Regions from separate parts of the Streptomyces sp. NPDC002490 genome, predicted to be linked through region 3. Evidence: riboswitches for the same ligand, from Rfam matches in the RefSeq annotation. Region 3 holds a riboswitch; each other region holds the start of a gene.
The links. A riboswitch is a leader RNA that binds a small molecule or an ion and turns the genes downstream of it on or off. The one in region 3 is predicted to bind cyclic di-AMP.
Positions count from the first base shown of each region.

Region 1: it holds a riboswitch for cyclic di-AMP, as region 3 does, so the genes downstream of both, ABT092_RS12975 (LysM peptidoglycan-binding domain-containing protein) here and ABT092_RS14845 (M23 family metallopeptidase) in region 3, are expected to answer to the same signal.
Region 2: it holds a riboswitch for cyclic di-AMP, as region 3 does, so the genes downstream of both, ABT092_RS15970 (M23 family metallopeptidase) here and ABT092_RS14845 (M23 family metallopeptidase) in region 3, are expected to answer to the same signal.

Region 1 is NZ_JBEOWM010000016.1:73,665-83,578, reverse strand. It holds gene ABT092_RS13010 (N-6 DNA methylase) at 1-852, shown strand, start outside; gene ABT092_RS13005 (hypothetical protein) at 1,052-1,738, shown strand; gene ABT092_RS13000 (serine/threonine-protein kinase) at 1,735-3,309, shown strand; gene ABT092_RS12995 (SurA N-terminal domain-containing protein) at 3,511-4,185, shown strand; gene ABT092_RS12990 (nucleoside triphosphate pyrophosphohydrolase) at 4,237-5,229, shown strand; gene ABT092_RS12985 (cytochrome P450 family protein) at 5,231-6,490, shown strand; gene ABT092_RS12980 (transglycosylase family protein) at 6,837-7,961, shown strand; cyclic di-AMP (ydaO/yuaA leader) riboswitch at 8,137-8,325, shown strand; gene ABT092_RS12975 (LysM peptidoglycan-binding domain-containing protein) at 8,329-9,087, shown strand; gene eno (phosphopyruvate hydratase) at 9,504-9,914, shown strand, end outside.
Region 2 is NZ_JBEOWM010000021.1:88,563-98,476, forward strand. It holds gene ABT092_RS15940 (STM4015 family protein) at 1-469, shown strand, start outside; gene ABT092_RS15945 (STM4014 family protein) at 472-1,617, shown strand; gene ABT092_RS15950 (STM4013/SEN3800 family hydrolase) at 1,634-2,455, shown strand; gene ABT092_RS15955 (STM4012 family radical SAM protein) at 2,472-3,854, shown strand; gene ABT092_RS15960 (STM4011 family radical SAM protein) at 3,860-4,747, shown strand; gene ABT092_RS15965 (SGNH/GDSL hydrolase family protein) at 4,767-5,558, opposite strand; gene ABT092_RS15970 (M23 family metallopeptidase) at 5,762-6,766, opposite strand; cyclic di-AMP (ydaO/yuaA leader) riboswitch at 6,769-6,887, opposite strand; gene ABT092_RS15975 (tyrosine-protein phosphatase) at 7,386-8,183, shown strand; gene ABT092_RS15980 (DUF6126 family protein) at 8,208-8,387, opposite strand; gene ABT092_RS15985 (helix-turn-helix domain-containing protein) at 8,384-9,043, opposite strand; gene ABT092_RS15990 (aspartate aminotransferase family protein) at 9,127-9,914, opposite strand, start outside.
Region 3 is NZ_JBEOWM010000019.1:94,000-103,913, reverse strand. It holds gene ABT092_RS14860 (bifunctional acetate--CoA ligase family protein/GNAT family N-acetyltransferase) at 1-1,079, opposite strand, end outside; gene ABT092_RS14855 (HPr family phosphocarrier protein) at 1,320-1,601, shown strand; gene ABT092_RS14850 (GntR family transcriptional regulator) at 1,942-2,655, opposite strand; gene ABT092_RS14845 (M23 family metallopeptidase) at 2,898-3,689, opposite strand; cyclic di-AMP (ydaO/yuaA leader) riboswitch at 3,701-3,864, opposite strand; gene ABT092_RS14840 (M16 family metallopeptidase) at 4,313-5,680, opposite strand; gene ABT092_RS14835 (M16 family metallopeptidase) at 5,704-7,053, opposite strand; gene ABT092_RS14830 (DNA gyrase/topoisomerase IV subunit A) at 7,282-9,735, shown strand; gene ABT092_RS14825 (CobW family GTP-binding protein) at 9,745-9,914, opposite strand, start outside.

The sequences.
Region 1 (9,914 bases), on a different contig from region 3:
CCGGGGCTCAGCCGCTCCGTCCCCGTCGTCGAACTCCTCGACGACGACGTCGACCTGACCCCCGCCCGCCACCTGCCGCCGCCGGCCGCGGGCGGCGGGGCCGCCGAACTCGCCGCCGTCCACCGCCGCCTCGGCGACACCCTGAAGCTCACCGCCGAGCTCACCCCGCCCCCGCCGCCGTCCGAGGCGGACCCCGAGGTCCGCTGGCCGCTGACCACGATCGGCGAACTCGCCCGCGCCGGCGCGGTGGTGCTGCGCACCGCGACCGTCCACGCCCCGCCGACCACCACCGGCACGACCCCGTCGGACCGGGACCCCGGCGCCGGTCGCACCCCCGTCCTCACCGACCACGACGTGCTCGCCGGCGCCGCCCCCTCCGCCGAACTGCCCGCGGGCGAACTCCCCGAGGACGCCGTGCTCACCGAAGCCGGCGACGTGGTGGTGCCCGTCCTCGGCGGCGGCGCGGTCGCCCGGGTCGTCGCCGAGGACGCCACCGGCGCCGCCCTCGGCCGCAACCTGACCCTGCTGCGCCCCGACCCGACCGCCCTCGACCCCTGGTTCCTCGCCGGCTTCCTGCGCGGCACCGCCAACAACCGCCAGGCCAGCAGCTACGCCTCCACGGCCACCCGGCTCGACGTGCGCCGGATGCAGGTGCCCCGCATCCCGCTGGACCAGCAGCGCCGCTACGGCGACCGGTTCCGGGCACTGGCCGCCTTCGAGGACGCGCTGCGCCTGGCCGGGGCGCTCGGCGAACGCCTGGTGCGCGGCATGCACGACGGCCTCACCGACGGAACGGTCCCCCCGGACGCCCTGCCCGGCGGGGACGGCGCCCCGGCCGGCCGGCGGAGCTGAAACCGGACCGGCGTCCGGGGGCGCAGCCCCCCGGGCGTCCGGTCGAACCCCCGTGAACCGTAACGTTTCGCCACGGGACGGAGTTCGGGTTCCCGACATCGGCGGATCCGCCGCCGGATACGGCCTATACGCTCGGACCCGCACCGCATCCGCAGGACCCCACGGCGCCGCCCGGCGGCCCGGCCCGAACAGGAGAGCCATGTACGGCACCCCACCGCAGCAGCCCCCGCGGCCGGCGAACGGGTCGCTCATCGCGCTCCGGGTGCTGTTCGTGACGGTGGCCGTGGGCAGTTGCGGCCTGCTCGGCTGGACGGCCCTGCTGAGGGTCGCCGTCGTCACCCGCGCCCGGCGCGACTGGCAGTACTTCTCCCTCGCGCTCGCGGTCCTCCTCGTGGGGTTCGCCATGGTCGCCGCGGACCGGACGGAGAACCTCGACACCTGGCACGGCAACGTCGGCATGGCCGTCCTGCTGCTGTCGGGCCTCGCCTGCGCCGGCTACTTCCTGTACGCCGACATCCGCCACTTCCGCACGGTCCCCGGCCCGTGGCCCGCCGCCCACCCGCCCCGCCCCGTGCCGCCCGCGGCCCCGACGGCCGGCTACGGCTACCCCCCGACCGCGCACCCCGGACCCCCGGTTGCCCCGCACTCCGGACACCCTGTCGCCCCGCACTCCGTCACCCACCCGGCCGCCCCCGCACCCCCGTACCCGGGCCCCGGCCCGGTGCCCGCGCCCCCGGCGCACTCCCCGAGCCCGCCGCCGGTGCCACCCCCCGCGCCCGGCCGCATCGACCAGGTCCGCGCCGAACTCGACGAGCTCAGCGACTACCTGCGCCGCCAGGAACCCGACCACGGCGACCCCCGGGGCCGCGGAGGGGACGCCTGGTGACCGGACGCGTCGTCGCCGACCGCTACGCGCTCTCCACCCTCATCGGCCAGGGCGGCATGGGCCAGGTCTGGACCGCCTACGACCAGCGCCTCGACCGCCGGGTCGCGGTCAAGCTGCTCCGCCCCGACCGGGTCACCGGCCCCGGCAGCGCCGAGACCGAGGAACTGCGCCGCCGCTTCGTGCGCGAGTGCCGCATCACCGCCCAGGTCGACCACCCGGGGCTGGTCACCGTGCACGACGCCGGCAGCGAGGACGGCGACCTCTACCTCGTGATGCAGTACGTCGACGGCGCCGACCTCTCCGACCACCTCGCCGAACACGACCCCTACCCCTGGCCCTGGGCGGTCGCCGTCGCCGCCCAACTGTGCGCGGTGCTCTCCGCCGTGCACGCCGTGCCGATAGTCCACCGCGACCTCAAGCCCCGCAACGTGATGGTCCGCCAGGACGGCACCGTCACCGTGCTCGACCTCGGCGTCGCCTCCGTCATGGACTCCGACACCACCCGCCTCACCCACACCGGTTCCCCCATCGGCAGCCCCGCCTACATGGCGCCCGAACAGGCCATGGGCGGCGCCGTCGGCCCCTACACCGACCTGTACGCGCTCGGGGTGCTGCTGCACGAACTCCTCAGCGGTGACGTGCCCTTCGCCGGCTCCACCGCGCTCGGCGTGCTCCACCGCCACCTCTACGAACCGCCGCTCCCGGTCCGCCGACGCCGCCCCGAGGTCCCCGAGGCCCTGGAGTCCCTGGTGCTCCGCCTGCTCTCCAAGGACCCCCAGCACCGCCCGGCCAGCGCCCAGGAGGTGTACGAGCACCTGCTGCCGCTGCTCCCGCAGCGCGGCGCCCCGACCGGCGCGCCCCTCGACCCCACCCGCCCCTTCCTGCGCCCGCACGCCCCCTGGCCCGACCGCGCGGTCACCCCCGCGCCCCGCCCCGCGGCCCCGCCGGTCGCCGCACCGACCGCGGGCACCACCGGCCCCGGCCGCCCCGACGTGGCGGTGGCCGTCGACGAGGTCAAGCGCCTGCTCGGCGAGGGCCGGATCACCCAGGCCGTCGACATCCTCGGCGCGATCCTGCCCGCCGCCGCCGCCCAGCACGGCGAACGGTCCCCCGTGGTGCGCACCCTGCGCAAGCAGTACGCGGCCACCCTCATGGACGACGGCCAGTACCGGCGCGCCCTGCCCGAACTGCACCGCCTCGCCGAGGACCGGGCCGCCGAGGCCGGCCCCGCCGACCCCCAGGCCCTGCGCTTCCGCTACGACGCCGCGCACTGCCTGGAGCAACTCGGCGAACCCGCCGCCGCGCTCGCCGAGTACCGCGCCCTGCTGCCGCACTTCGAGCACCACGACAACCCGTACGCCCAGAACCCCTACACCGCCGCCGACCCCGACCTGCCGTTCGAGATCCGCCGCCGCATCGGGCACCTGCTGCTCGCCCTCGGCGACCGGACCGCCGCCCACGACACCCTGGTGCGGCTGCTGCACGACGCCACCGGACGGCACGGACCCGGCCACCCGATCCCGGTGGAGGTCCAGCGCACCCTCCAGTGGTTGGGCCAGGTCAGGGGCTGACCGGCCGCCGCCGCCCGCGCGGCGCGCACCGGGTGACACGCGTACCCCGGCCGTCGGCGGCTCGTTGGTGCATCGGGGCCGGCCGCCACTTCGGCGGAATCAGGTCTGCCGAACCAGTGGCCGAACCACCGGCCACTGCCTACCATCGATCACCGCTGGACTTTGTGCACCGAAGCACAATCTCGCCGCCGGGAGGCTCCTTTGCACCGCCGCCGTCGCACCGCAGTCACCCTCTCCGCCGCCGCCCTGCTCGCGGCGACCCCCCTGCTCACCGCCTGCGGCAACGACGCACGGCCGGGCGCGGCGGCCGTCGTCGGCGAGCAGCGGATCACCGTCGAACAGCTGGAGGGCCGGGTCAACGCGGTGCGCGCCGCCCAGCGCACGGCGATCGAGGACGACGCCCAGTACGCGCAGGTCCTCGCGGGCTCCGGCGAACTGACCCGTTCCACGCTGCACACCATGGTGCTGGACCGGGTGCTGGCCAGGGCCGCGCACGACGCCGGGGTCGGCGTGACCCGCAAGGACGTCCAGCAGTTGCGCAAGGGGCTGGCCCTCCAGGCCGGCGGCGAGAAGGGGCTCCAGGCCGCCTGGCTCCAGCAGTACAACGTGCCGCCGAGCCAACTCGACGCCAGCCTGCGCACGGAGGTCAGCGCGCAGAAGCTCTCCGAGGCCCTGGGCGCGGACATGAACACCCCGGCCGGCCAGCGGACCTTCTGGAAGGCGCTCGGGAACGCCTCCGAGGCGCTCGGCGTCCGCCTCAACCCCCGCTACGGCACCTGGAGCGTCGCCGAGAACGGCCGGGTCGGCCGGGTGGACGCGCCCACTCCGTGGGTGCGCGCGGTGAGCGAGCCGGACCCCGGGGCCACCGTCCTCTGACCCGCCCGCCCCGCACCGGCGGGGCACCGCGCGGTGGGCTAGGTTCGTCGGGTGAGGGAGAACGACACCGACGCCGATCAGCGCGGACCCGGCGGCGCGCCGGGCCGCGTCGTCCTGGTCACCACCAGCCACCGGGTGGCGCCCGGACTGCTGTCCTGGCCCGCCTGGCAGGTACTGCGCACCGCCGACCGCGTGCTCTGCGCGGACCCCGACCACCCCCAGCTCCCCTATCTACGGGAGGCGGGGGTGACGGTGGAGGCCGTCGAGCCCGACGCCCGGGACCTGGTCGACGCGGCGGCCGGCCGCACGGTGGCCGTCCTCGCCCGGGACGAGGGGGAGCCCCGGCTCACCGACGGACTGGCCCGCCTCGCCGGCTCCGGCCGCACCGTCATGCCGGAGCTGGAGTTGCTGCCCGCCTCCTACGACCTCCCCGGCGCCCGGCTGCTGGACGTCGTGCAGGTCATGGACCGCATCCGGCTGGACTGCCCCTGGTCGTCCCTGCGCACCCACCGCGGCCTGGCCCGGCACGCCGTCGAGGAGGCGTACGAACTCGTCGAGGCCATCGAGACCGACGACCGGGACGAGCTGCGCGAGGAACTCGGCGACGTCCTGCTCCAGGTGGTCTTCCACGCCCGCATCGCCCAGGACGACGCGGAACGGCCGTTCTCCATCGACGACGTGGCCGCCGGGCTCGTCACCAAACTGGTCCACCGCCATCCGCACCTCTTCGGCGACGCCACCGCGACCACCCCCGAGGAGGTCCAGGCGCTCTGGCTGAGCACCAAGGCCGAGGAGAAGCACCGGCGCACCTCGGTCACCGACGGCGTTCCGCTGGCCCAGCCCGCCCTGGCCCTCGTCGGCAAGCTCGCCGCCCGGGTCGGCTCCGCGGGCCTGGAGGTCCCCGTGCCCACCGGTGAGGGCCTCGGCTACGCGCTGCTGGCGCTGGCCGTCCGCGCCCAGGACGAGGGCGTCGACCCGGAGACCGCGCTGCGGGCCGCGGCCCGCAGCTACCGGGACGCGATCCGCGCCGCCGAGGGTGTCTGAGGTGTCCGGGACGTCCGGGGGCGCGCCGACCGGGCCCGCCCTGTTCAGCTGGGAGTTCGCGACCGATCCGTACCCGGCGTACGCCTGGCTGCGGGAGCACGCCCCGGTGCACCGCACCCGACTGCCGAGCGGGGTGGAGGCGTGGTTGGTCACCCGCTACGCCGACGCCCGCCGCGCCCTCGCGGACGGTCGGCTCAGCAAGAACCCGGAGCACCACGACGAGCCGGCGCACGCCAGGGGTCGGACCGGCATCCCCGGCGAGCGCAAGGCCGAGTTGATGACCCACCTGCTCAACATCGACCCGCCCGACCACACCCGGTTGCGGCGCCTGGTCTCCAAGGCGTTCACCCCGCGCCGGGTGGCCGCGTTCGCACCCCGGGTACAGCAGTTGACGGACCGCTTCATCGACGACTTCGCCGCCCGCGGCGAGGCCGACCTCATCCACGAGTTCGCCTTCCCGCTGCCCATCTACGCCATTTGCGATCTGCTGGGGGTGCCCGCCGAGGACCAGGACGACTTCCGCGACTGGGCCGGGATGATGATCCGGCACGGCGGGGGCCCGCGGGGCGGGGTCGCGCGCAGCGTGAAGAAGATGCGCGGCTACCTGGTGGACCTGATCCACCGCAAGCGGGCCGACCCGGGCGAGGACCTGATCTCGGGGCTGATCCGGGCGTCCGACCACGGCGAGCACCTCACCGAGGGCGAGGCCGCGGCGATGGCGTTCATCCTCCTGTTCGCGGGGTTCGAAACGACCGTCAACCTGATCGGCAACGGCACGTTCGCCCTGCTCACCCACCCCGAACAGCGCGCGCTGCTGCAAGGGTCGCTGAACGACGGGACCGCCGGGAGCACCGGGCTGTTGACCACTGCGGTGGAGGAACTGCTGCGCTACGACGGCCCCGTGGAGATGGCCACCTGGCGGTTCGCCACCGAGCCGCTGCGCCTGGGCGGGCAGGACGTCGAGCGGGGGGACCCGGTGCTGGTGGTGCTGGCCGCGGCCGATCGCGACCCGGCCCGCTTCGACCGCCCCGACCACCTCGACCTGACCCGCCGCGACAATCCGCACCTGGGCTACGGCCACGGCATCCACTACTGCCTGGGCGCTCCGTTGGCCCGTCTGGAGGGGCAGACCGCGCTGGCCACCCTGCTACGCCGGTTGCCGGACCTCGAACTGGCCGCGGCTCCGGAGGAACTGCGCTGGCGCGGGGGTCTGATCATGCGCGGGCTACGGACGTTGCCGGTCCGGTTCACCCCGCGCTGAGGCGGCATTCCGCCCGACGGGGTGCACTCCGGTGGGTATCCGTAGGTGTTCCGCACCGGGTGCATACCGGTCGGGAACGGCGTCAACCGCCTCGCCGACGTGTCAACCCGCTTGTTGGCCAGGGGAGTTGTCGCCCGGTGGCCGATGGGTCGGGCCGTCCCCCAGATAGGGGAGGGGAGCGAGTTCCGTGACGAGTGGTGTTGATGTGACATCACATCCGTGATGTTCGCGTGATCTGCGCTGCATTAACTTGTGACAAGCGTTCGACTCCGGTTACGTTCACGACGACTTCGGCGGCCTCCAACCGCCGCGGGTCGGTCCCCGTTGTCGCACGAAAGGCCACCGCATGCTCTCCGGGAACGGTCGTCATCGACGCCCCCGTCAGGCCCCCGCTCTGGTCGTCGCGGCAGGGGTCACCAGCTCCGCGATCGCCCTGCCGCTGCTGGGCGCCACGGGTGCGAGCGCGGCGGAGGCCGCGACCTGGGACCGGCTGGCGGAGTGCGAGAGCGGCGGTGCCTGGAGCGCCAACGACGGCAACGGTTTCTACGGTGGGCTCCAGATCGGCCAGGAGGCCTGGGAGAAGCACGGCGGCCTCTCCTACGCGGTCAGCCCCGACCAGGCCAGCCGCTCCCAGCAGATCGCGGTCGGCGAGCGCATCCTCGCCGCGCAGGGACCCGCCGCATGGCCGGGTTGCAGTGCGGCCGTGGGGCTCGACAAGGGCGGCCCGGCGGCCGAAGTGGACCCGGGCGGTCCGGTGCAGCCCGGCAAGAAGAGCGGCAGCGTCTCCGACGGGGTGTCGGCCGGAGTGACCTCGGGTAAGACGGACGCCTCCCTCTCCACCGCCGACCGGCCGAAGCCGGAGAACGAGTCCGGTGCGTCCAAGGCGCCCACCACCGACCCCTCGGAGGTGCCGAGCTCCTCGGGCACCACCCCCTCGTCGCCGGCCTCGCCCTCCGACTCCCCGTCGTCCTCGCCGGACGAGGGCTCCTCCGAGACCCCCGGCTCCTCGCCGTCGACCGATCCGACCGCTCCGTCCTCGCCCGGTACGGAGAGTCCCGGTCAGACCCCGGGCGAGGGCACCGGAACCGAGTCCGGCGAGCCGGGTGCGACGCCCTCGACCGAACCGTCCGGCACCACCGGCGCCACCGAAGCGGGCGCGGCGGAGGCCGAGGTCGACGCCGGCACCGGCCGTCACCGGGGCGAGGCGGCGACCGAGGAGGCCACCGCCTCCCGGAGCGAGGAGAGCATCGGCAAGCACGCTTCCCGCAGCACGGAACGGGAGGCGCTGGACGCCTCGTACACCGTCAAGTCCGGTGACAACCTGTCGGCCATCGCCGACTCCCAGGGCGTCGAAGGGGGTTGGGCCGCGCTCTACGACGGCAACAAGGGCACCGTGGGGGGCGACCCGCACCACATCGTGCCCGGTCAGAGCCTCGACCTGGCGCCCGAAAAGCCCGAGAAGAAGCAGTAGTTCGACACCTAATGTCCTAATTTGGCGCGTGGGGTGGAAGTGAGACATGGGTCTCATCGGACGTCCATGGCTTTGAGTTTCACCCCCGCCCATGCATACGGTCAGTGCCGTTCGCCGATGCGGACACCGATCGCCGTCACGCCGAATCCTGCCGACGGTGGCTCGGGACCAGTCGTCGCGTGAAGCGCCGTTGGCAGGAGCGGGGGAACCAAGGTAAGCGCCGAACGGGCCGGCCTCGGGAGTCGAAACGGGACTCCCGACGGGCCACCGGACGGCTAGGGGTGGAGCCGCGCGTCAGGCGCGGCCGGGCACTCACTCGGCCCGAACCCGACAGCTCACCTCGTAGGCGTCGGTGAGGGGATGACTCATGCTGTTCTCCGGCAAGGGCAAGCACCGCAAGCCCGGCAAGGCCACCCGAATCGTCACCGTCGCGGGTGTGACCGGTGCGGCCGTGGCCGCCCCGCTGATGACGGCGACCAGCGCGTCGGCCGCCACCGCCGCCGAGTGGGACCGCGTCGCCCAGTGCGAGTCGGGCGGCAACTGGTCCATCAACACCGGCAACGGTTACTACGGCGGCCTCCAGTTCTCCGCCTCCACCTGGGCCGCCTTCGGCGGCACCAAGTACGCGCCCACCGCCAACCTGGCCTCCAAGGCGCAGCAGATCGAGATAGCCGAGAAGGTCCTCGCGGGTCAGGGCAAGGGCGCCTGGCCGAGCTGCGGCGTCGGCCTGTCCAACGCCCCCTACGGCGGCGGCGCCGCCGTGCCCCAGCAGCAGGCCGCCCCCAAGCCCCAGCCGCAGCAGACCGCGCCGCAGCAGCAGGCCGCACCCAAGCAGCAGACCGAGCAGCGCGCCGCCCGCACCCAGGACCGCGCCCCGGCGGCCCAGCCCGCGCAGCCGGCCCCGCAGGCGAAGCCCGCCGCTCCGGCCAAGACGGTCCAGACCCCCACCGGCAAGAAGGTGCAGAAGGGCGACGGCGAGTACAAGGTCGTCCGGGGCGACAGCCTGAGCGCCATCGCCGCGGCCGAGGGCGTCAAGGGCGGCTGGCAGCGGCTGTTCGAGCTGAACGACGACATCATCGACGACGCCGACTTCATCTACCCGGGTCAGCAGCTCCACCTCTCCTGACCCCGCGCCGGGGACCCGCTCCCGCCGCCGCGCCGCCCCATCGGTGCGTGCGCCGGGGGCCGGGCACGCCCCGGCCGTTCGGACCACCCCAGGCTCCGGCCCGCCCCGGCCGCGAGCCGCACCCCCCGGTCGAGCCGCGCCCCGGCCCGACCGGGACCCGTCCCCTCGGGTCAGTCCGCCCCGGTGCACGATCCCCGCGCCGGGGCGGAGGTGTGTCCGGGAGCCCCCGGAAATCCGACACGCCCGGGGCTCAAGTGAAGCCCCGGGCACCCATTTGTTTGCGGACGGAACAATTTGGTTTCCGTTTGTCCACAGGGCGGGCGGCCGAGTGGCCGACCTCCCCGGGGCCGTTAGGCTCAGGGGCGGCGGGACCACCGGCCCCGCATACTCGCGTCACATCCCAGAAGGAGATGCTCGTGCCGTCCATCGACGTCGTCGTAGCCCGGGAAATCCTGGACTCCCGAGGCAATCCCACGGTCGAGGTCGAGGTCGGCCTCGACGACGGCAGCACCGGCCGTGCCGCCGTTCCGTCCGGCGCCTCCACGGGCGCCTTCGAGGCCCTCGAACTGCGGGACGGCGACGCCAACCGCTACGGCGGCAAGGGCGTCGAGAAGGCCGTCCTCGCGGTCATCGAGCAGATCGGTCCGGAGCTCGTCGGCTACGACGCCACCGAGCAGCGCCTGATCGACCAGGCGATGTTCGACCTGGACGCCACCCCGGACAAGTCCTCGCTCGGCGCCAACGCCATCCTCGGCGTCTCCCTCGCCGTCGCGCACGCCGCCTCCGAGGCCAGCGACCTGCCGCTGTTCCGCTACCTGGGCGGCCCC
Region 2 (9,914 bases), on a different contig from region 3:
GGAGGTGGTCCAGGGGGTCGCCGGCAGCGACCTCCCCTCCTTGGAGGAGCTCGACCTGTGGCTCGGCACCTCGGAGTACGGCGGGGACGGCACGGTGGCGGACGTCGCGCCGATCCTGTCCGGGGCCCGACTGCCGGCGTTGCGGCACCTGGCCCTGCGCAACAGCGAGATCCAGGACGAGATCGCCGCGGCCACGGCCACCGCACCGGTCGTCGCCCAGCTCCGGGTCCTCGACCTGTCGATGGGGGTGCTCACCGACGAGGGCGCCGCGGCGCTGCTGTCCGGGCAGCCGTTGACCCACCTCGCCACCCTGGACCTGCACCACAACTACCTCGGCGAGGAGATGCGGGAGCGGGTGCGCCGGGCCCTGGGGCCGGCCGGGGTGACGGTGGACGTGGACCAGGACGACGCCGAGGAGTACGACCAGGGCGACGGCGACGTCTGGCGCTACGTGGCGGTGTCGGAGTAGCCGTGCGCGTCGAGTCCCCCCGTTTCGTGGTGGTCGGGAACCCCGACAACCGGCGCACCGCGTTCTTCCAGGACGCCGTGCGCGCCGCCGGGCTGCCCCCGGCTCGGGTGCTGCCCTGGCGTCAGGTGCTCCGCGGCGCCACCGCCTTCGAGCCCGGGGAGACGGTGCGCATCGACTCCCCGGGGGAGGACGCCGAGGTGGAGCAGGTGCTGCGCGGCACGGACGATCCCGCACGCGTGGAGGGGACGGCGCGGTGGTACGAACGGTTCACCCGGTCCGTCCGGGAGGTGGCGGCCGAGGCCCGGGCGGCCGGCTGCCGGCTCCTGGACGACCCGGCGGAACTCGCCGAGCTGTTCGACAAGCGGCGGTGCCATGCGGTGCTGGACCGGGCGGGGGTGCCCGTGCCGGCCTCGCCGACCTCCGACGGTCGTGCCCCGGTGCGGGGCTGGGAGGACCTGCGGACCCTGATGCGGGAGCACCGGATGCCCCGGGTGTTCGTGAAGCTCGCGCACGGTTCGTCCGCGTCGGGGGTGGTGGCGGTGGAGACCGCGGGCCCCGGTCGGGTCCGGGCGGTCACCTCCGTCGAGGGCACTCCCGAAGGGTTGTTCAACTCGCTGCGGGTGCGCCGGTACGGCACGGAACGCCAGGTGGGGGCGTTGGTGGATGCCCTCGCTCCGGACGGTCTGCACGTGGAGCGGTGGTTGCCGAAGGCGTCGTTCGGGGACCGGGCGGTGGACCTGCGGGTGGTGGTGGTCGCCGGTCGGGCCACCCATGCCGTGGTGCGCACCAGCCGTTCGCCGATGACCAATCTGCACCTCGGGGGCGAGCGGGGGGACCTGGCGCGGGTGCGGGAGGCCGTGGCCGGGGCGGGGGGCGACTGGCGGGACCTGCTGGCGGTCTGCGAGCGGGCCGCCGCCTGCTTCCCCCGCACCCTGTGCGTGGGCGTGGACCTGCTGCCCGCGGTGGGCTGGCGCCGGTTCGCGGTCGGCGAGGTCAACGCCTTCGGCGACCTGCTGCCGGGCCTGACGGGGCTCGCGGGCAGCGGCGCGGAGGGCTGGGACACCTACCGTGCCCAGGTCGCCGCCGTGGGGGGCACCCGCGCCTCGACCGCCGTCCCCGCACCGAGCGCGTACCCGGAAGGACCCTGAGGTGAAGAACCCGGACATGAACGAGGTGGTCGGACGGGACGACCTGCTCCTCGTCACCCTGGACACCCTGCGCCACGACGTGGCCGCCGAGCTCGCCGCGGCGGGCCGGCTGCCGAACCTGGCCGCCCACCTGCCGGGCGGGAGGTGGGAGCGACGGCACGCACCGGGCAGCTTCACCTACGCCTCGCACCAGGCCATGTTCGCCGGCTTCCTGCCCACTCCGGCGGCGCCCGGTCGGCATCCCCGGCTGTTCGCGGCCCGGTTCGCGGGCAGCGAGACGACCGAGCGGGGCACGTTCGTGTACGACGCCCCGGACCTGGTCGCGGGTCTGGCCGGGGCGGGCTACCGCACGGTGTGCATCGGTGGGGTCGGGTTCTTCAACAAGCGGGGTGCCCTGGGGGACGTGTTGCCCGGGATGTTCCAGGAGAGCCACTGGGAGCCCGCGTTCGGGGTCGCCTCCCCGACCTCGTTCGAGGCCCAGGTCGCCCGGGCGGAGGAGGTGGTGGCCAAACTGCCCGCAGGGCAGAGGCTGTTCCTGTTCCTGAACGTGTCGGCGCTGCACCAGCCCAACTGGTTCCACCTGCCGGGCGCGACCCGGGAGGCGGGCGACGACCGGGGCACCCACGCCGCCGCGCTGGAGTACGTCGACCGGCACGTCGGCCGGCTGTTCGCCGCGATGAGCAGCCGCCGCCGGTGCTTCGCGATCGTCTGCTCGGACCACGGCACGGCGTACGGCGAGGACGGTTACACGGGTCACCGCCTCGGTCACGACGTCGTCTGGACCGTTCCCTACGCCCACTTCTTCCTACCGCCGTCGTCCCCGGCCGACGCGCCGTGAGTCCGAGAGGCACCCGATGAGCACCACCTTCCCGACCGAGGTCCCGACGGCGCTGGAGACGGCACCGCCGCGCCCGTACCAGCACTACGTCTACGCCTATCCGCACAAGACGGCGTACCGTCCGCTGCCCGCCCGCGGCCCCCGCCTCGCGGAGCTGTGGCGCGGGGAGCCGAAGGACGCGCTCTCGCTCTACCTGCACGTGCCGTTCTGCGAGGTCCGGTGCGGGTTCTGCAACCTGTTCACGCGGATCGGCGCGCCCGGGGAGTTGACGCGTCGCTACCTGGACGCCCTGGAGCGGCAGGCGGACGCGGTGCGGGAGGCGCTCGACGGGGACGGTCCGGTGCGCTTCGCGACGGCGGCGTTCGGCGGGGGCACGCCCACGTACCTGACCGCGGACGAGTTGGGCCGGCTGTGCGACCTCGCCGAGTCGCGGATGGGCGCGGACCTGCGGTCGGTGCCGCTGTCGGTGGAGGCGTCGCCGGCGACGGCCACCGCGGACCGCCTGGCGGTGCTGGCCGAGCGCGGGGCGACCCGGCTCAGCCTGGGGGTGCAGAGCTTCGTGCCCGAGGAGGCGCGGGCGGCGGTGCGGCCCCAGCGACGGGCGGACGTCGAAGCGGCCCTCGGACGGATACGGGAGGCCGCGATACCCGTGCTGAACATCGACCTGATCTACGGGATCGCGGGCCAGACCGAGGAGTCCTGGCTGGGCTCCTTGGACGCCGCCCTGGCCTGGCGCCCGGAGGAGCTGTACCTGTACCCGCTGTACGTGCGGAACCTCACCGGGCTGCACCGGAGGGTGGACGTGGCACAGCGCGCGTGGGACGAGCAGCGGTTGCGGCTCTACCGGGCGGGTCGGGACCACCTGCTGGCCCGGGGCTACGAGCAGCGGTCGATGCGGATGTTCCGGCGGGCGGACGCCCCGGCCGAGGGGCCCGAGGACCACGCCTGCCAGACGGACGGCATGGTGGGGCTGGGCTGCGGGGCGCGCTCGTACACCTCGACGCTGCACTACTCCTTCGACTACGCGGTGAACGAGCGCGAGGTGCGGTCCATCATCGACGCGTACACCACGACGGAGGACTTCGGCCGGCCGGTGCACGGCCGGTACGTGGCCGGGGGCGCAGGGGGCGGGGAGGCGCGGCGCCGCCATCTGCTCCAGTCGCTGCTCCAGGCCCCGGGCATGGCCCGGGAGGAGTACCGCACCCGGTTCGGCGCCGAACCGGAGGAGGACTTCCCGGGCGAGCTGGCCCGGTTCGCGCGCCGGGGCTGGCTCGATCCGGCGGCCCCGGCGGGGGTGCTGCGGCTGTCGGCGGAGGGACTGGCGCACTCCGACGCGGTCGGCCCGGAGCTCTTCTCCCCCGAGGTGCGGGCCGCGATGGCCGCCTACGAGGCACGGTGAGTGCCGTGGGCGCCGACCTCACGGTGCTGTACCGGGGCCCGCTGGCGTCCTGCGACTACGACTGCCCGTACTGCCCGTTCGCCAAGCGTCGGGACAGCCGGGAGCAACTCCGGGCCGACCGGGCCGCGTTGGAGCGGTTCACCGCCTGGGCGACGGGGTACCGGGACGGCCGGCTGTCGGTGCTGTTCACCCCCTGGGGCGAGGGCTTGGTGCGGTCCTGGTACCGGCGGGCCCTGGTGGAGTTGTCCCGGCAGGAGCACGTGGAGCGGGTGGCGATCCAGACGAACCTGAGTTGCCGCACCGACTGGCTCGACGCGGCGGACCTCGACACGGTGGCCTTGTGGTGCACGTACCACCCGGGCCAGACGCCCTACGCGCGGTTCCTCGACAAGTGCCGCGCCCTGTCCGAGCGCGGGGTGCGGTTCAGCGTCGGGGTGGTGGGGCTCGGGGAGCACCTGGAGCACGCCCGGCGGCTGCGGGCGGCGTTGCCGGAGCGGGTGTACCTGTGGGTGAACGCGGCCGAGGGGCACGTGTACACCGACGAGGAGGCCGCGGCCTGGACGGAGGTGGATCCGCTGTTCCCGTTCAGCCGTCATCCGCACCGCAGCGGAGGGCTGCCGTGCCGGACGGGTGCGTCGGTGGTGTCGGTCGACGGGGACGGCACGGTGCGGCGTTGTCACTTCGTCCGGTCCGTGCTGGGCAACCTCTACGACGGTTCGTACCGGGCGGCGCTGGCACCGCGGCCGTGCCCGCTGGCGCGGTGCGACTGCCACATCGGGTACGTGCACCTGGAGTCCCTGCCGCTGTACGACGTGTTCGCCGGGGGCGTGCTGGAGCGGATTCCGGCACCGTCCGGGACGGTGTGGCTACCGTCGCCGGGCGATCCCGGCTGACCCCGGCGGCAGCGGCCGTTCAGAGGGGGAGCAGATCGGGGCGCTTGGCCTCGACCTGGTCGCCGGAGGACACCCCGCGCAGTCGGCGTCCGATCCAGGGCACCAGGTACTCGCGCGCCCAGTGGATGTCGTCGCGCCGTTCTTCGAGGACGCCGCGGGGCGGTAGCGGGGGCCAGGGCTGGTCGGGGTCGGCGGGCACCTCGACGTCGAGGACCTGGGCGGCGCGGAGCGCGACCCGGGTGTGCCCCTCGGGCGAGAGGTGCAGGCGGTCGGTGTCCCAGGCCCGGCGGTCCTGCACGGTCCTGAGGGACCACAGGTCGAGGACCGGGCAGTGGTAGCGGTCGGCGATGGCCCGCACATGGCCGTTGTAGGTGGCGATCTTGCCGCGGAGGCGACGGAAGACGGGGACGCCCCGGGTGTCGAACCCGGTGGTCAGCATGACCGTGCCGACGGTGGAGGCGAGGTGGGCGACGGCGCGTTCGAAGCGTTCGGCCACCTCGTCGGGATCGCTGCCGGGGCGGATGATGTCGTTGCCGCCCGCGCAGAAGGTCACCAGGTCGGGGGCGAGCTCCCGGGCCCGGGGTATCTGCTCCTCGACGATCTGGTCGAGGAGCCGCCCGCGGACGGCGAGGTTGGCGTAGCGGAAGGCGTGCTCGGGGAGCCGGTCGCCCAGGAGGACGGCCAGCCGGTCGGCCCAGCCCACGAACGATCCGTCGGGCCCGGGGTCACCGACGCCCTCCGTGAAGCTGTCGCCGAGCGCTGCGTAGGACCGGATGCCGTCAGGGGGGAGGAACGTCGACTCTGCTGTCACATCGACCCATCCTTCCTCGCCCGGCGTGACCTACGCCACCGTAACAATGCCTTCCAGGGGGTTGACGGGACGTGAGAAAGGCCATGCGGTCGACCGGCACGACACGGGAATAGGGGAACGGCCAGGCCCGTACAGCGCGACGCGGGGCCGCATCGGAGGATGCGGCCCCGCGTGCGGGAGCTCCCGGCGGGTCGCCGGACGGATCAGACGGAGACGCCCTTGGACCGCAGGTAGGTCAGCGGGTCGATGTCGGAGCCGTACGTCGGCGAGGTGCGGATCTCGAAGTGCAGGTGCGGCCCGGTGCTGTTGCCGGTGGAACCGGCGAGGCCGATCTGCTGGCCGCCCGAGACGGACTGTCCCGCGCTGACGCCGAGCTGCGAGAGATGGGCGTACTGGGAGTACTTGCCGTCGGCGTGCTGGATGATCACCTGGTTGCCGTAGGCGCCCGCCCAGCCCGCCGAGACGACGGTGCCCGGGCCGACCGCCTTGAGCGGCGTGCCGGCGGGGACGCTGAAGTCGACGCCGGTGTGGTAGCCGCTGGACCACATGCTGCCGGAGGCCCGGTAGGGGGTGCCCACCCCGCTGGCGACCGGCAGGGTGAAGCCTGAGGCGTTCGCGGCGGCGGGCGCCTCGGCCGCCGCGGGCGCGACCTTCGGGGCGGCGGGCTTCGGAGCGGCGGGCTTCGGAGCCGGTGCCTTCTCGGGGGCCGCCTGCCGGACCTCGGGCGCCTGGGGCTGGGCGGCCTTCGGGGCCGGGGCCTCGGGCGCGGCGGCCTTCGGCGCGGCCTGCTTCGGGGCGGCGGACTGCGGGGCGGCGGCCGGGGCACCGATGGCGAGCTCCAGACCGGGGCGGATCAGGTTCGGGTCGGCGCCGACCGCGGCCCGGTTGTCCTGGTACAGCCGCTGCCAGCCGCCGCGCACGTCCTGCTCGTCGGCGATCTTCGACAGGTGGTCGCCGATCTTCACGGAGTACGTGGTGACCTCGGCGCGGGGGGTGGCGGTCCGCTCCGCGGGGGCCTGCGGGGCGGCCGGGGCGGTGACGGCGGCGGAGCCCTTGGGGGCGGGGGCGGCCTCCCCGGCCTGGGCGTGGGCCTGGGCGGCGCCCATCAGCGGAAGCGCCAGGGCCGCCGCGCCACCGGACCCGGTGAGGGCGATGGCGCGGACGAGCCGGGCGGACGTGGGACGGCGGTGCTTACCCGTCGCGGGCATGGTGCGTTCCTCTCCGGCGCCTACGAGGTGAGCTGTCGGATTCGGGCGGGAGGTGCCCGGCCGCGCTCGCGCGGCTTCACCCCGAGCCGGTCCGGTCGCCCGGACTCGGCGTACTGCGTGTGGGTTCCCCGCTCCTGCCGATGTCGGTACGACGGTGGGTGCCGGACGGTGGCAGGACTCGGCGTCCGCCCGGAGTGAGCGTGACGCTAAGCGAGCCGGAACGGCCCGGACAACCGCGAGCACGTCGATGACCAGGTATTCCTTGATCCTTGCGGGATTTCCCGGTCACCCTGCGTCGACGACGGCGGGGGCCGCGGAACTCAATTCCCGGGCTGTGGACGGCAGGCGGAGCACGGCCGGCCACCACGTTCGGTGACCTCTATGATCCCGGTCACGACCGGCTTCCCCAGGCGGCTTTATTCCCGGCCCAGTTGGGATGAGGACCACCAAGATTCGCGAACGCTATGAAAATGCACATTGCAGGACATAGAGGCCAGGGCTCGCCCTCCGTGTTTCACAAGAAAAGCCCATCACATCCCGATTGTCGGACGATGTGATGTCGTATCGTCTGAACCGGCCCGCCGTCCGACGGCGCCGGCGGGGGAACCGGAGGAGCCCCGTGACGCAGCAGATCCCATCCACCGAGCCCGAACTGACCGGCGTGCGCAACTTCCGGGACCTGGGAGGACTGCCGACCGCGGACGGTCGCCGGATCCGCCACGGGGTGCTGTTCCGCAGCGGCCACCTCGCCCGCGCGACGGCACGGGACAGCCGGTACCTCGACTCGCTCGGTCTGCACACCGTCTTCGACTTCCGCAACGACGCCGACCGCGCCCTCGACGGCCACGACGTGGAGCTCCCCGGGGTGCGCCAGGTGAACATCCCGCTCAGCGACCCGGCCGACGGCGCCGCGTTCTGGCACATGGTGCGCAACGGCGACCTCACCGAACTCCGCGCCCTGCTGGCCGGGGGGCGCGCCGTCGACCAGATGGTGACGTCCTACCGGGTCATGATCGAGCAGCGGACGGCGGAGCACGCCCGGGTGCTGCACGCGCTCGCCGAGGACAGCGTGCCCGCCCTGCTGCACTGCGCCGCGGGCAAGGACCGGGCCGGACTCACCGTGGCCGTGGCGCTGCTGGCCCTCGGGGTCGAGCGGAGCGCGATCGAGGAGGACTACCTCAAGTCCAACGCGGCGCACCGGCGGTACCGGGTGCGCCGCGACGCGGACGCCGTCGACGGCTCCGCGCCCGAGGCCATGGAGTTGCTGAGCCCCCTCTTCGACGCCCGGGTCGAGTACCTGGCGGCCGCCTTCGAGACGATCGACCGATGTTGGGGCGACACCGACACCTATCTGCGCCGGGCCCTCGGTCTCACCCCCGGGCTGCGCGAGCGGCTGCGCGGACGGCTGCTCGACTGAGCCGGTCCCCGGCCGCCGGCGGGGTCACTTGGCTCCGACCTCGAACAGCAGCCAGATGAAGGCGGCGACCAGGTGGCCGACCGCGACGTAGATGACCAGTCGGATCCAGATGCTCGGCGGCATCTTGTCCTCCATGCGGGGCGTGGAGGTCCGCGGGGCGACCGGAGGCGCCGCGGGGTCGGTGGGGGGTACGGGTTCGGTCATCGGAGGTCTCCCGGGGTGTGGCCGTCCGCCGGGCCGAGGCACAGCGCGGCGGTCGGACTCTGCAACAGGGTATGCACGAAGAGGAGGTCGGTGCCGTCCTCGTCGGCGGCGCCGATCCGGTGCGGGGTCAGCGAGTCGAAGTGGGCGCTGTCACCGGGGCCGAGGAGGTGGGTGCTGTCCCCGAGCCTGAGCCGCAACCGCCCGGACAGGACGTACAGCCACTCTTCGCCCGGGTGGACCCGCACGATGTCGCCCTGGGTGCCGTACGGCACCCGGACCCGCAGGGCCTGCATCCCCCGGCCGGAGGCGCCGGCCTGCCAGTACGTCCAGCCGCCGGCCCGGGTGGGCTCCATGGTGGCGGCCTGCACCACGGCGTCGCGGTCGACGACCGTTTCGCCGAGCAGTTCGGAGACCGTGGTGCCGTACACCCGGGCGAGCGCCAGCAGCATCGGCAGGGAGGGCTGCCGTCGACCGGTCTCCAGCCGGGACAGGTGCGCCGGGGACAACCCGGCCGCGGCGGCAGCCGTCTCCAGGGTGAGCCCCGCGCCGCGCCGGAGCTCCCGCAGCCGGGGGGCGACGAGGGGGACCGCCGTCTCCGGGGCGGGGGCCGCGGCGGCGGGCGGTTCCTCGGGAGGGACGGACTCTGGGTGGCTCATGCTTCGATTGAGCCAGAAAAATGCCCCTCGGGCAAATTTCTTGCCCGAGGGGTAAAAAACGAGATCGCGGGTCGCTGCACCGCTCAGCGGACGGCCACCGCCTGCTTCACCAGTGTCCTCCCGAAGTCCCATATGAGGCCACCCCCCCGGTGCGCGTCGTCCATCACGGCGGTGAAGGCCGTGACGAAGCGGTCCACGTCCGCCTCGTCCACCACCAGCGGCGGGATCAGTTTGATCACTTCCAGCCGGTCCCCGGACACCTGGGTGAGGATGCGGTGCCGCTGGAGCAGGGGGGCCACCACCATCTGCGCGAACAGGCCCTTGCGGGCGGCCTGGAGCATGGTCCAGCCGCCCCGCAGCTTCAGCGACCGGGGGCGGCCGAACTCGATCCCGATCATCAGCCCCCGGCCCCGCACCTCGCTCAGCAGCTCGTAGCGGTCCACCAGGGCGGCCAGCCGGGAACGCAGCAGCTCCCCGACGGTACGGGCGCGCTCCACCAGGTGCTCGGACTCCAGCACCCAGAGCACCGCGAGCCCCGCCGCCATGGCCTGCGCGTTCGATCCGAAGCTCGCCGAGTGCACCAGGACCCGGTCCATGGAGGCGTACACCTTCTGGAAGATCCAGTCCCGCCCCAGGGTCGCCCCGACCGGGACGTACCCCCCGGACAGGGCCTTCGCCACGCAGATCAGGTCCGGCTCCACCCCGTCCTCGTGCTGGTGGGCGTAGAAGTCCCCGGTCCTGCCCAGCCCGGTCTGCACCTCGTCCGCGATCAGCAGCGCCCGGTGCGCACGCAGCAGCTCCTGGGCGCCGCGTAGGTACCCGGGCGGGGCCTCGTGGACGCCCTTGCCCTGGATCGGCTCCACGATCAGCG
Region 3 (9,914 bases):
CGGGGCATGTCCGGTGCGAGGGAGGCGTTGAGGCGGGTGGCCTCGGAGGTGTTGATGATCCCGAAGGCGTTGGGGCCGATCAGACGCATGCCGTAGGAACGGACCCGGCGCACCAGGGCCCGTTGGCGGGCCCGCCCCTCCTCGCCCAGGTCGGCGTAGCCCGCGGCGACGACCACGAGCCCCTGCACGCCGTGCGCCCCGCACTCGTCCACCACCTGGAGCACCTGCTCGGCGGGGACGGCGACCACGGCGAGGTCGACGGGGGCGCCGATCTCCGCGACGGACCGGTGGGCGGGGACGCCGTCGAGGGCGGTGAGGTCCGCGGGGAACGCCTTGTTCACCGCGTGGAGCCTGCCGGTGAACCCGGCGGCGACCAGGTTCTCCAGGAGCGCACGGCCCGCCCCGCCCGGGGCCCGGCCCACCCCGACGACGGCGACCGACCCGGGGCGCAGCAGTCGTTGGACGGAGCGGGCCTCGGCGCGCTGCTCGCGGGCGTGCTGCACGGCCACGGACGCTTCGGTGGGTTCGATCGCGAACTCCAGCCGGACCACGCCGTCCTCGAAGCTGCGCTTCTGCCGGTAGCCGGCGTCGGTGAACACCTTGATCATCTTGGTGTTGGCCGGAAGCACTTCGGCGGCGAAGCGGCGGATGTCGCGTTCGCGGGCGACCGCGGCTATGTGTTCGAGCAGGGCGGAGGCGACGCCCCGGCCCTGGTGGGCGTCCTGGACCAGGAAGGCGACCTCGGCCTCGTCGGCGGGGGCGGAGGCGGGGCGGCCGTGGGCGTCGATCCGGTCGTAGCGGACGGTGGCGATGAACTCGCCGCCCACGGTCGCGGCAAGGCCGACCCGGTCCACGAAGTCGTGGTGGGTGAAGCGGTGCACGTCCTTGTCGGAGAGCTCCGGGTACGGGGCGAAGAACCGGTAGTACTTCGACTCGTCCGAGACGTGCTCGTAGAAGCTGACCAGCCGGTCGGCGTCCTCGGTGGTGATGGGTCTGATGCGCGCGGTGCCGCCGTCGCGCAACACGACGTCGGCCTCCCAGTGGGACGGGTAGTCGTGCTGGTCCGGCGGGGTCTGCATGGGGTCAGCGTACGGGTCGCGGTCGGCCCGGGCGCGGGGCAGGCTGGGGAGCGCCCCGGGGTCGGTCGGCGGCGCGGCGCCTGGTTTCCGGGCTCCCCCCGGATGGGTACGTGAACGCCCGGTCGACGCGGGCACGGCGCCCGGCGACCGCACGGGCCGGCCGCCACCGCTGTGGGAGACTGGTCTAGACAACCGAAGAGGGTCATACCACCCGAGAGAGCACCTGAAGGGCAGCATCACATGGCTGAGCGCCGCGTCACCGTCGGTTGGGCTGAGGGTCTCCACGCCCGCCCCGCCTCCATCTTCGTCCGGGCGGCCTCGGCCACCGGCCTTCCCGTGACGATCGCCAAGGGGGGCGCCGACCCGGTCAACGCGGCCTCGATGCTGGCGGTGCTGGGGCTGGGTGCGCACGGCGGCGAGGAGGTCGTCCTGGCCTCGGAGGCGGAGGGTGCGGACGCCGCGCTGGACCGACTGGCGAAGTTGGTGGCCGAAGGACTGGAGGAGTTGCCCGAGACGGTGTGAGCCGGGCGGGTGGGCCCGCCGTCACGGGCCGCTCCCGGCGGGGCGGAGCGGCCTCTCGGGGGACCGGACCCACGGGAGGCGGTCCGACCGGCGCCCGTCGTGGTGCGCCAGGGCCGTTCCGGGGAGGACGCCTCCCCCGCGTTCGGCCCGCATCGCTTCACGGGAATTCACGAATCCCGCACCGCACCACGAGGCCCGCGGATCGCTTTCCGTCACACCGGCGGATGCATCGGCCCGATCGTCAGAGAATTCACTTCCCTCGCCTTCGGCACGCACGGCACCGAAATGAAGAGTGAATTCCTACGGCAATCCCGCCTCCTCCTTTTCTACCGTCCCCGTGTTACCGGGACGCACCCGCCGTGTTGACGGAATGTTTCCCCGCCCGCGTGCCGGCCGCCGCCCCGTCGTCCCCCGGCCGGTGCGGGAACCGGCGGCGACGGGCCACCATCGCGCCGATCTCGCGCTCGGTGTGGGCGGCCATCAGGGTGCCGGCGCGTTCCGCGTCCCCGCGGGCCACCGCGTCCACGAGGACTCCGTGCTCGACCCACTGCTCGGCCGGTCGCGCCGCCGGCTCGACGGTGTACATCCAGGTGATCTTGTGCCGGAGCTGGGTGAGCATCGCGGTGAGCCCCTGGCCTCCCGAAGCCTGGTCCAAGGTCTCGTGGAACCAGGTGCCCAGCGAGCGGAGTTCCTCGCCCGTGCCGTTCTCGGCCCGCTCCCGCCCCAGCCGCACCAGACCGCGCAGCACCTTCAGGTGGGCTTCGGTGCGCCGCTCGGCGGCCCGGGACGCCCCCAGCGGCTCCAGCAGCCGGCGCACCTCCAGCAGATCGGCCGCCTCCCGTTCGGTCGGCCGGGCGACGCAGGCCCCGGCGTGCCGACGGGTGACCACGAACCCCTCGGCCTCCAGGGTGCGCAGCGCCTCGCGCACCGGCACCCGGGAAACGCCGTAGCGACGGGCCAGCACTTCCTCGGTGAGGCGGCTCCCGCATTCCAGGACACCGCTGACGATGTCATCCCGAATGGCCGAGCACACCGCCGTGGCGGGAATACTCACGATCGGACCTCCGCTTTATGTCCGCACACCGCGGTCGATCGACTCTGATTCGATGACTCTATTGCAGTACGCGGAATTTTCCGACCCGCACGGGAATTCCTCACACCGATGGGACGGCCGCCACGTATCGAACGGACGGACAGGCGGGCGGGCGGGCCCGGACGTGCGGAAGGGCCCCGGCGGGTGGCCGGGGCCCTTCGGTGCTCACGGTGTCGACGGAACGTTCCGCCGGAGCGGGTGGGTCAGAGGTTGACCCCGTGGCTGCGGAGGTAGGCCAGGGGGTCGAGGTCGGAGCCGTAGTCGGCGCCGGTCCGGGCCTCGAAGTGCAGGTGCGAGCCGGTGACGTTGCCGGTGGCCCCGGCCAGTCCGATCTGCTGCCCGGTGGTGACGGCCTGGCCCGCGAAGACGGCCACCGACGAGAGGTGGGCGTACTGGGTGTAGGTGCCGTCGTGCATCTTGATGACGACGTTGTTGCCGTACGCGCCGGCCCAGCCGGCTTCGACGACGGTGCCGTAGCCCACGGACTGGACCGGGGTGCCGGTGCTGGCGTGGAAGTCGATGCCGGTGTGGGTGCCGGAGGACCAGATGTTGCCGCCCGCTCCGTAGGACGTGGAGACGTAGCTGCCGGCGATCGGGCTCACGTAGGTGTTGAGGCGCTTGCGCTCGGCCTCGCGGGCGGCGCGTTCCTGGGCCTCGCGCTCTTTCGCCGCCTCGGCCTCGGCCTGCCGCTTCTGCTCGGCGGCCCGCAGCTTGGCCTCCGCCTCGGCCAGCTCCATGGCGGCGGCCTCGTCGGCGGCGATCTGCTGGGCGGCGGCCTGGGCGTCGATCTCGTCGGCGACGGCGTCGCCGATGGACACCGTCTTGGTGAGGCCCGTGTCCTCCAGCGAGGACGGCTCCTGGGCGGCCAGGGCCGGTGAAGCGAGGGTACCGATGACACCGGTCGTGGTGAGGGTGGCGACGCCGGCGACGTTCGCGGTGGTCCGCGAGATGCGCGTGGGGCGACGGTGCTTACCGGTGGCACGGGTGAACGCCATGAAGTGGCTGTCCTTTCCTTCCCTCTCGCCTACCGGGTTAGCTGACGGGTTCGGAGCAGGAAGGTCTCCTACGGACCCCCTCCGCGTGGCGACGGGCGTCCGATTCACCCCAGGGACGGATCGGGTCCCCGGCTCCCCTGGCTCGCACCGTACGGGGACTCGGCGATGACTGTCCGGTGCCGCGACTGCGGCGTACCGCACGACGGACAGCCGCCCCGACGCTACGGGGAGGATCTTCGGTACGACAAACGGAACGGCCGTTTTGTAGCGCACGCCACACCGCGGACCGCAACCTCCCGCCCTTTCGGGACATCCGTCCCACACCGCACTCCTGACGGAACGACACGACGGACCCCCTCGCGGGGTACGGTCCGGAGCGCGTCGCGCCGGTACGGCCGCGGCCCTTGCCGTCCGGTGTCCGCGGCGCGCGGAGACGGCGGACGGGCGGGAATCCGCCTCCGCCCGGTACCGCCTGAGCCGCCGTCCGCTCGGTCACCGGCTGCGCCCGCTGTTCGACGCCGCCCCCGCCCGCGTGGTCGCCACCGCACCGAGCGACTGCCGAGCGGGTGTTGAGCCACCGTGCGGGCCCGCGGGCCGCAAGGGGTCCGCGGGCCCGCACGCGGTCAGCCGGTCACGACCGTGACCTCGCCGATGCCCAGGGCGCGCACGGGCTCCTCGATCTGCGCCGCGTCACCCACCAGGACCGTCACCAGCCGGTCCACCGGGAAGGCGTTCACCGCGGCCGCCGTCGCCTCCACGGTGCCGGTGGCCGCCAAGCGCTGGTACAGCTGCCCCTGGTAGTCGTCGGGGAGCCCCTGCTCGACCTGGTCGGCGAGGGTGCCCGCGACGGCCGCGGCCGTCTCGTACTTCAACGGGGCGACCCCCACCAGGTTCTGCACGGCCACGTCCCGCTCCGCGTCGGTGAGCCCTTCCGCGGCGAGAGTGCGCAACACCGTCCACAGGTCCGTCAGCGCGGGCCCGGTGGACTCGGTGTCGACGGAGCCGGAGATGGCGAGCATCGCCGCCCCGGTGCCCTCCGAGGTGGAGCGCAGCACCTGGCCAAAGGCCCGCACCCCGTAGGTGTAGCCCTTCTCCTCGCGCAGCACGCGGTCCAGCCGCGAGGTGAGGGTGCCGCCCAGGCAGTAGGTGCCCAGCACCTGCGCGGGCCACACCCGGTCGTGCCGGTCGGCACCGATCCGTCCGATGAGCAGCTGCGTCTGCACCGCGCCGGGGCGGTCCACGATGAACACCCGCCCGGTGTCGTCGGCGGTCACCGGCGCAACGACCCGGGGGGCCGAGGGGCTGCCGGTCCAGGCGCCGAGGGTGTCGGCGAGGAGTCCCTCCACGTCCAGGCCGGCGAGGTCGCCGACGACGACGGCCGTGGTGGTGGCGGGGCGCACGTGCTTCTCGTAGAAGGCGCGGACGGCCGCCGCGTCGATCGCCGCCACGGTCTCCTCGGTGCCCTGGCGGGGCCGGGACATCCGCGCCTCGGCGGGAAAGAGCTGGCGGTACAGCTCCTTGGCCGCGCGGCGGGACGGGTTCGCGGCCTCGTGCGGGATCTCGTCGAGGCGGTTGCGGACCAGCCGCTCGACCTCGCTGTCGGCGAAGGCCGGGGCGCGCAGGGCGTCGGCGAGGAGCCCGAGGGCCTTCGCCAGCCGGGAGGCGGGCACTTCGAGGGAGATCCGCACGCAGGGGTGGTCGGCGTGGGCGTCCAGGGTGGCGCCGCAGCGCTCCAGCTCGGCGGCGAACTCCTCGGCGGAGTGCTTGTCGGTGCCCTCGGAGAACGCCCGGGCCATGATGGTGGCGACGCCGTCGAGGCCGGCCGGTTCGGCGTCCAGCGGGCTGTCCAGCAGCACCTCCACGGCGACGACCTGCTGGCCCGGACGGTCGCAGCGCAGCACGGTCAGGCCGTTGCCGAGGGTGTGCCGGGTGGGCTCGGGGAAGGCCCAGGGGCGGGCCGTGCCGGCCTGCGGCTGGGGGTGGAAGTCCATGGTCACGGTGGGTTCGGCGGTGGTCACTTGGCCGCCTCCTCGTCTGCGTTCTCGTCGGCGTCGGCCTGCGGCTGCTCCAGCGGTTCGTAGACGAGCACCGCGCGGTTGTCGGGCCGCAGGCGCGCCGCGGCCACCTCACGCACCTCCTCCGCGGTGACGTCCAGCACCCGCTGGACGGCGGTGAGGGCGAGCTGGGGGTCACCGAACAGGACCGCGTACCGGCACAGTTCGTCGGCGCGGCCGGCGACGGTGCCGAGCCGGTCCAGCCACTCGCGCTCCAACTGGGCCTGGGCCCGTTCCATCTCCTCGGGCGTGGGGCCCTGGGCGGCGAACCGGGCCAGTTCCTCGTCCACGGCGGCCTCGATCTCGGGGACCTCGACGCCGGCGGAGGTCTTCACGTCCAGCCAGCCCAGCGAGGGCGCGCCGGCCAGGCGGAGCAGCCCGAAGCCGGCGCCGACCGCGGTGCGGTCGCGGCGGACCAGCCGGTTGTAGATGCGGGAGGACTCGCCGCCGCCGAGGACGGTGAGCGCCAGGTCGGCCGCGTCGGCCGCGCGGGTGCCGTCCTCCGGGAGCCGGTAGGCGGCCATCAGCGCGCGGGAGGGCACCTCCTCCTCGACGAGCTGGCGCAGTTCCCCGCCGATGACCTCGGGCAGCGCTCCGTCGCGCGGGGCGGGCTTGCCGTCGTGCCCGGGGATGGAGCCGAAGTACTTCTCGATCCAGGCGAGCGTCCGCTCCGGGTCGATGTCGCCGACCACGGAGAGCACCGCGTTGTTGGGCGCGTAGTAGGTGCGGAAGAAGTCCCGCGCGTCCTCCAGTGTCGCCGCGTCCAGGTCGGCCATCGAGCCGATCGGGGTGTGGTGGTACGGGTGGCCGTCCGGGAAGGCGAGGGCGGTGAGCTTCTCGAAGGCGGTGCCGTAGGGGACGTTGTCGTAGCGCTGGCGGCGCTCGTTCTTGACCACGGCGCGCTGGTTGTCGAGGGATTCCAGGTCGAGCGCGGCGAGCAGCGAGCCCATCCGGTCGGCCTCCAGCCACAGCGCCAGCTCCAGCTGGTGCGCGGGCATGGTCTCGAAGTAGTTGGTCCGTTCGAAGCTGGTGGTGCCGTTGAGGGAGCCGCCGGCGCCCTGCACCAGTTCGAAGTGGCCGTTGCCCGGTACCTGTTTCGACCCCTGGAACATCAGGTGCTCGAAGAGGTGAGCCAGACCGGTACGGCCCTTGACTTCGTGGCGCGAACCCACGTCGTACCACAGGCAGACCGCGGCGACCGGGGTCAGGTGGTCCTCGGAGAGCACCACGCGCAGGCCGTTGGCCAGGCGGTGTTCCGTTGCTGTCAGGCCGCCGGAGCCGGCCTGCGTGGCCGTGTGACCCATGGGCATGTACGTCCCTTCGATCGCGGAAAACTGGAAGTCGTCCTACCGTCCTGCCACTGTATGCAAGCGCGCTGACGGGTGGAGGAGTTCCCGGCCCCGCTACGCCGAGAGCGAGCACCTCGGCGAACCGGCGGACGGGTCGCGGTCGGCGCTGTCAGTCCGCCGGGCCACAATGGTCGGCATCCGTTATCCCGTTTCCTGCCCTGGCACACACTGTGAGGAGCCGCAGCAGCGATGGCCCGCCGCAGCACGAAGACCCCGCCGCCCGACGACTTCGAGGAGAGGATCCTCGACATCGACGTCGTCGACGAGATGCAGGGCTCCTTCCTCGAGTACGCCTACTCGGTCATCTACTCGCGCGCCCTGCCCGACGCCCGGGACGGCATGAAGCCCGTCCAGCGCCGGATCGTCTACCAGATGAACGAGATGGGCCTGCGCCCCGAACGCGGCTACGTGAAGTGCGCCCGGGTCGTCGGCGAGGTGATGGGCAAGCTGCACCCGCACGGCGACGCGTCGATCTACGACGCGCTGGTGCGCATGGCGCAGCCCTTCTCCATGCGGGTGCCCCTGGTCGACGGGCACGGGAACTTCGGTTCCCTGGGCAACGACGACCCGCCCGCGGCCATGCGGTACACCGAGTGCCGGATGGCGGACGCGACCTCCCTGATGACGGAGTCGATCGACGAGGACACCGTCGACTTCGCACCCAACTACGACGGCCAGGAGCAGGAGCCGGTGGCCCTGCCGGCCGCCTATCCGAACCTCCTGGTCAACGGCTCCTCGGGGATCGCGGTCGGCATGGCCACCAACATGCCGCCGCACAACCTGGGGGAGGTCATCGCCGCCGCCCGCCATCTGATCCGCCACCCGGGCGCCGACCTGGACGCGCTGATGAAGTACGTGCCGGGGCCCGACCTGCCGACCGGCGGCCGGGTGGTGGGCCTCTCGGGCATCCGGGACGCCTACGAGAGCGGCCGGGGCACCTTCAAGATCCGCGCGACGGTGTCGGTGGAGCCGGTGACCGCCCGGCGCAAGGGCCTGGTGGTGACGGAACTGCCGTTCTCGGTCGGCCCCGAGAAGGTCATCTCGAAGATCAAGGACCTGGTCGGCTCCAAGAAGCTCCAGGGCGTCGCCGACGTCAAGGACCTCACCGACCGCGAGCACGGGCTGCGGCTGGTCATCGAGGTCAAGAACGGCTTCGTCCCGGAAGCGGTGCTGGAGCACCTCTACAAGCTGACGCCGATGGAGGAGTCCTTCGGCATCAACAACGTCGCCCTGGTGGACGGCCAGCCGCTCACCCTGGGGTTGAAGGAGCTGCTGGAGGTCTACCTCGACCACCGGTTCACGGTGGTGCGCCGGCGCAGCGAGTTCCGGCGCACCAAGCGGCGCGACCGGCTGCACCTGGTGGAGGGCCTGCTGGTGGCGCTCGTCGACATCGACGAGGTCATCCGGGTCATCCGCTCCAGCGACAACAGCGCCCAGGCCAAGGAGCGGCTGATCGAGCGCTTCTCGCTGAGCGAGGTGCAGACCCAGTACATCCTGGACACGCCGCTGCGCCGCCTGACCAAGTTCGACCGGGTCGAGCTGGAGTCCGAGCGGGACCGGCTGACCGGGGAGATCGCGGAGCTGACGCGCGTCCTGGAGTCCGACGCCGAGCTGCGCAAGATGGTCTCGGGCGAGCTGGCCTCGGTCGCCAAGAAGTTCGGCACCCCGCGCCGCACCGTGCTGTTGGAGTCCGCGGGCAGCGCCCCGGCCGCCGCGGTGCCGCTCCAGGTGGCCGACGACCCGTGCCGGGTGCTGCTCTCCTCCACCGGCCTGCTGGCCCGCACCGCGACCGCCGAGCCGTTCGCCGCGGAGGGGGGGCGCCGCGCCAAGCACGACGTGATCGTGTCGGCGGTGCCCGCCACCGCGCGCGGCGAGGTGGGCGCGGTGACCTCCACCGGGCGGCTGCTTCGGCTGTCGGTGATCGACCTGCCCCAGCTCCCGGACACGGCGGCGGCCCCGGTGCTCTCCGGCGGAGCCGCGCTGACCGAGTTCCTGACGCTGGAGGGTGACGAGCGGGTGGTCTGCCTGACCACCCTGGACGAGTCCTCGCCGGGCCTCGCGCTCGGCACGGAACAGGGCGTCGTCAAACGGGTGGTGCCGGACTACCCGTCCAACAAGGAGGAGCTGGAGGTCATCGGGCTGCGCGAGGGCGACCGGATCGTCGGCGGCGTCGAGCTGCGCACCGGCGAGGAGGACCTGGTCTTCGTCACGGACGACGCCCAGCTGCTGCGGTTCCCGGCGTCCCAGGTGCGTCCGCAGGGCCGGCCCGCGGGCGGCATGGCCGGCATCAAGCTCACCGAGGGCGCCAAGGTGATCTCCTTCGCCGCGGTCGACCCCGCGGTCGACGCGCTGGTCTTCACGGTGGCCGGCTCGCGCGGCACGCTGGACGACTCGGTGCAGACGACGGCCAAGCTGACCCCGTTCGACCAGTACCCCCGCAAGGGCAGGGCCACCGGCGGGGTGCGCTGCCAGCGGTTCCTGAAGGGCGAGGACTGTCTGGCCTTCGCCTGGGCCGGCCCGGCGCCCGCCCGGGCCGCGCAGCGCAGCGGCGCCCCCGTGGAGCTTCCGGAGATCGACCCGCGCCGGGACGGTTCGGGGGTGGCGCTGGGCAAGCCCGTCGCCGTGGTGGCCGGCCCGGTGTGACGGCCGGCTTCAGACCCGGTCGGGGACCTCGGGTTCCTCGACCGGGTACGGGCTGCCGTCGTCCGGGTCGGCGGGCCCGGGGACGTACCGCAGCACGCCCCACAGGGCGTGCTCGGCGGGCGGCTCCTCGTCAGGGGCGATCCGGCAGGCGTCCAGCCGTGCGGTGAGCGCCTCGGCGT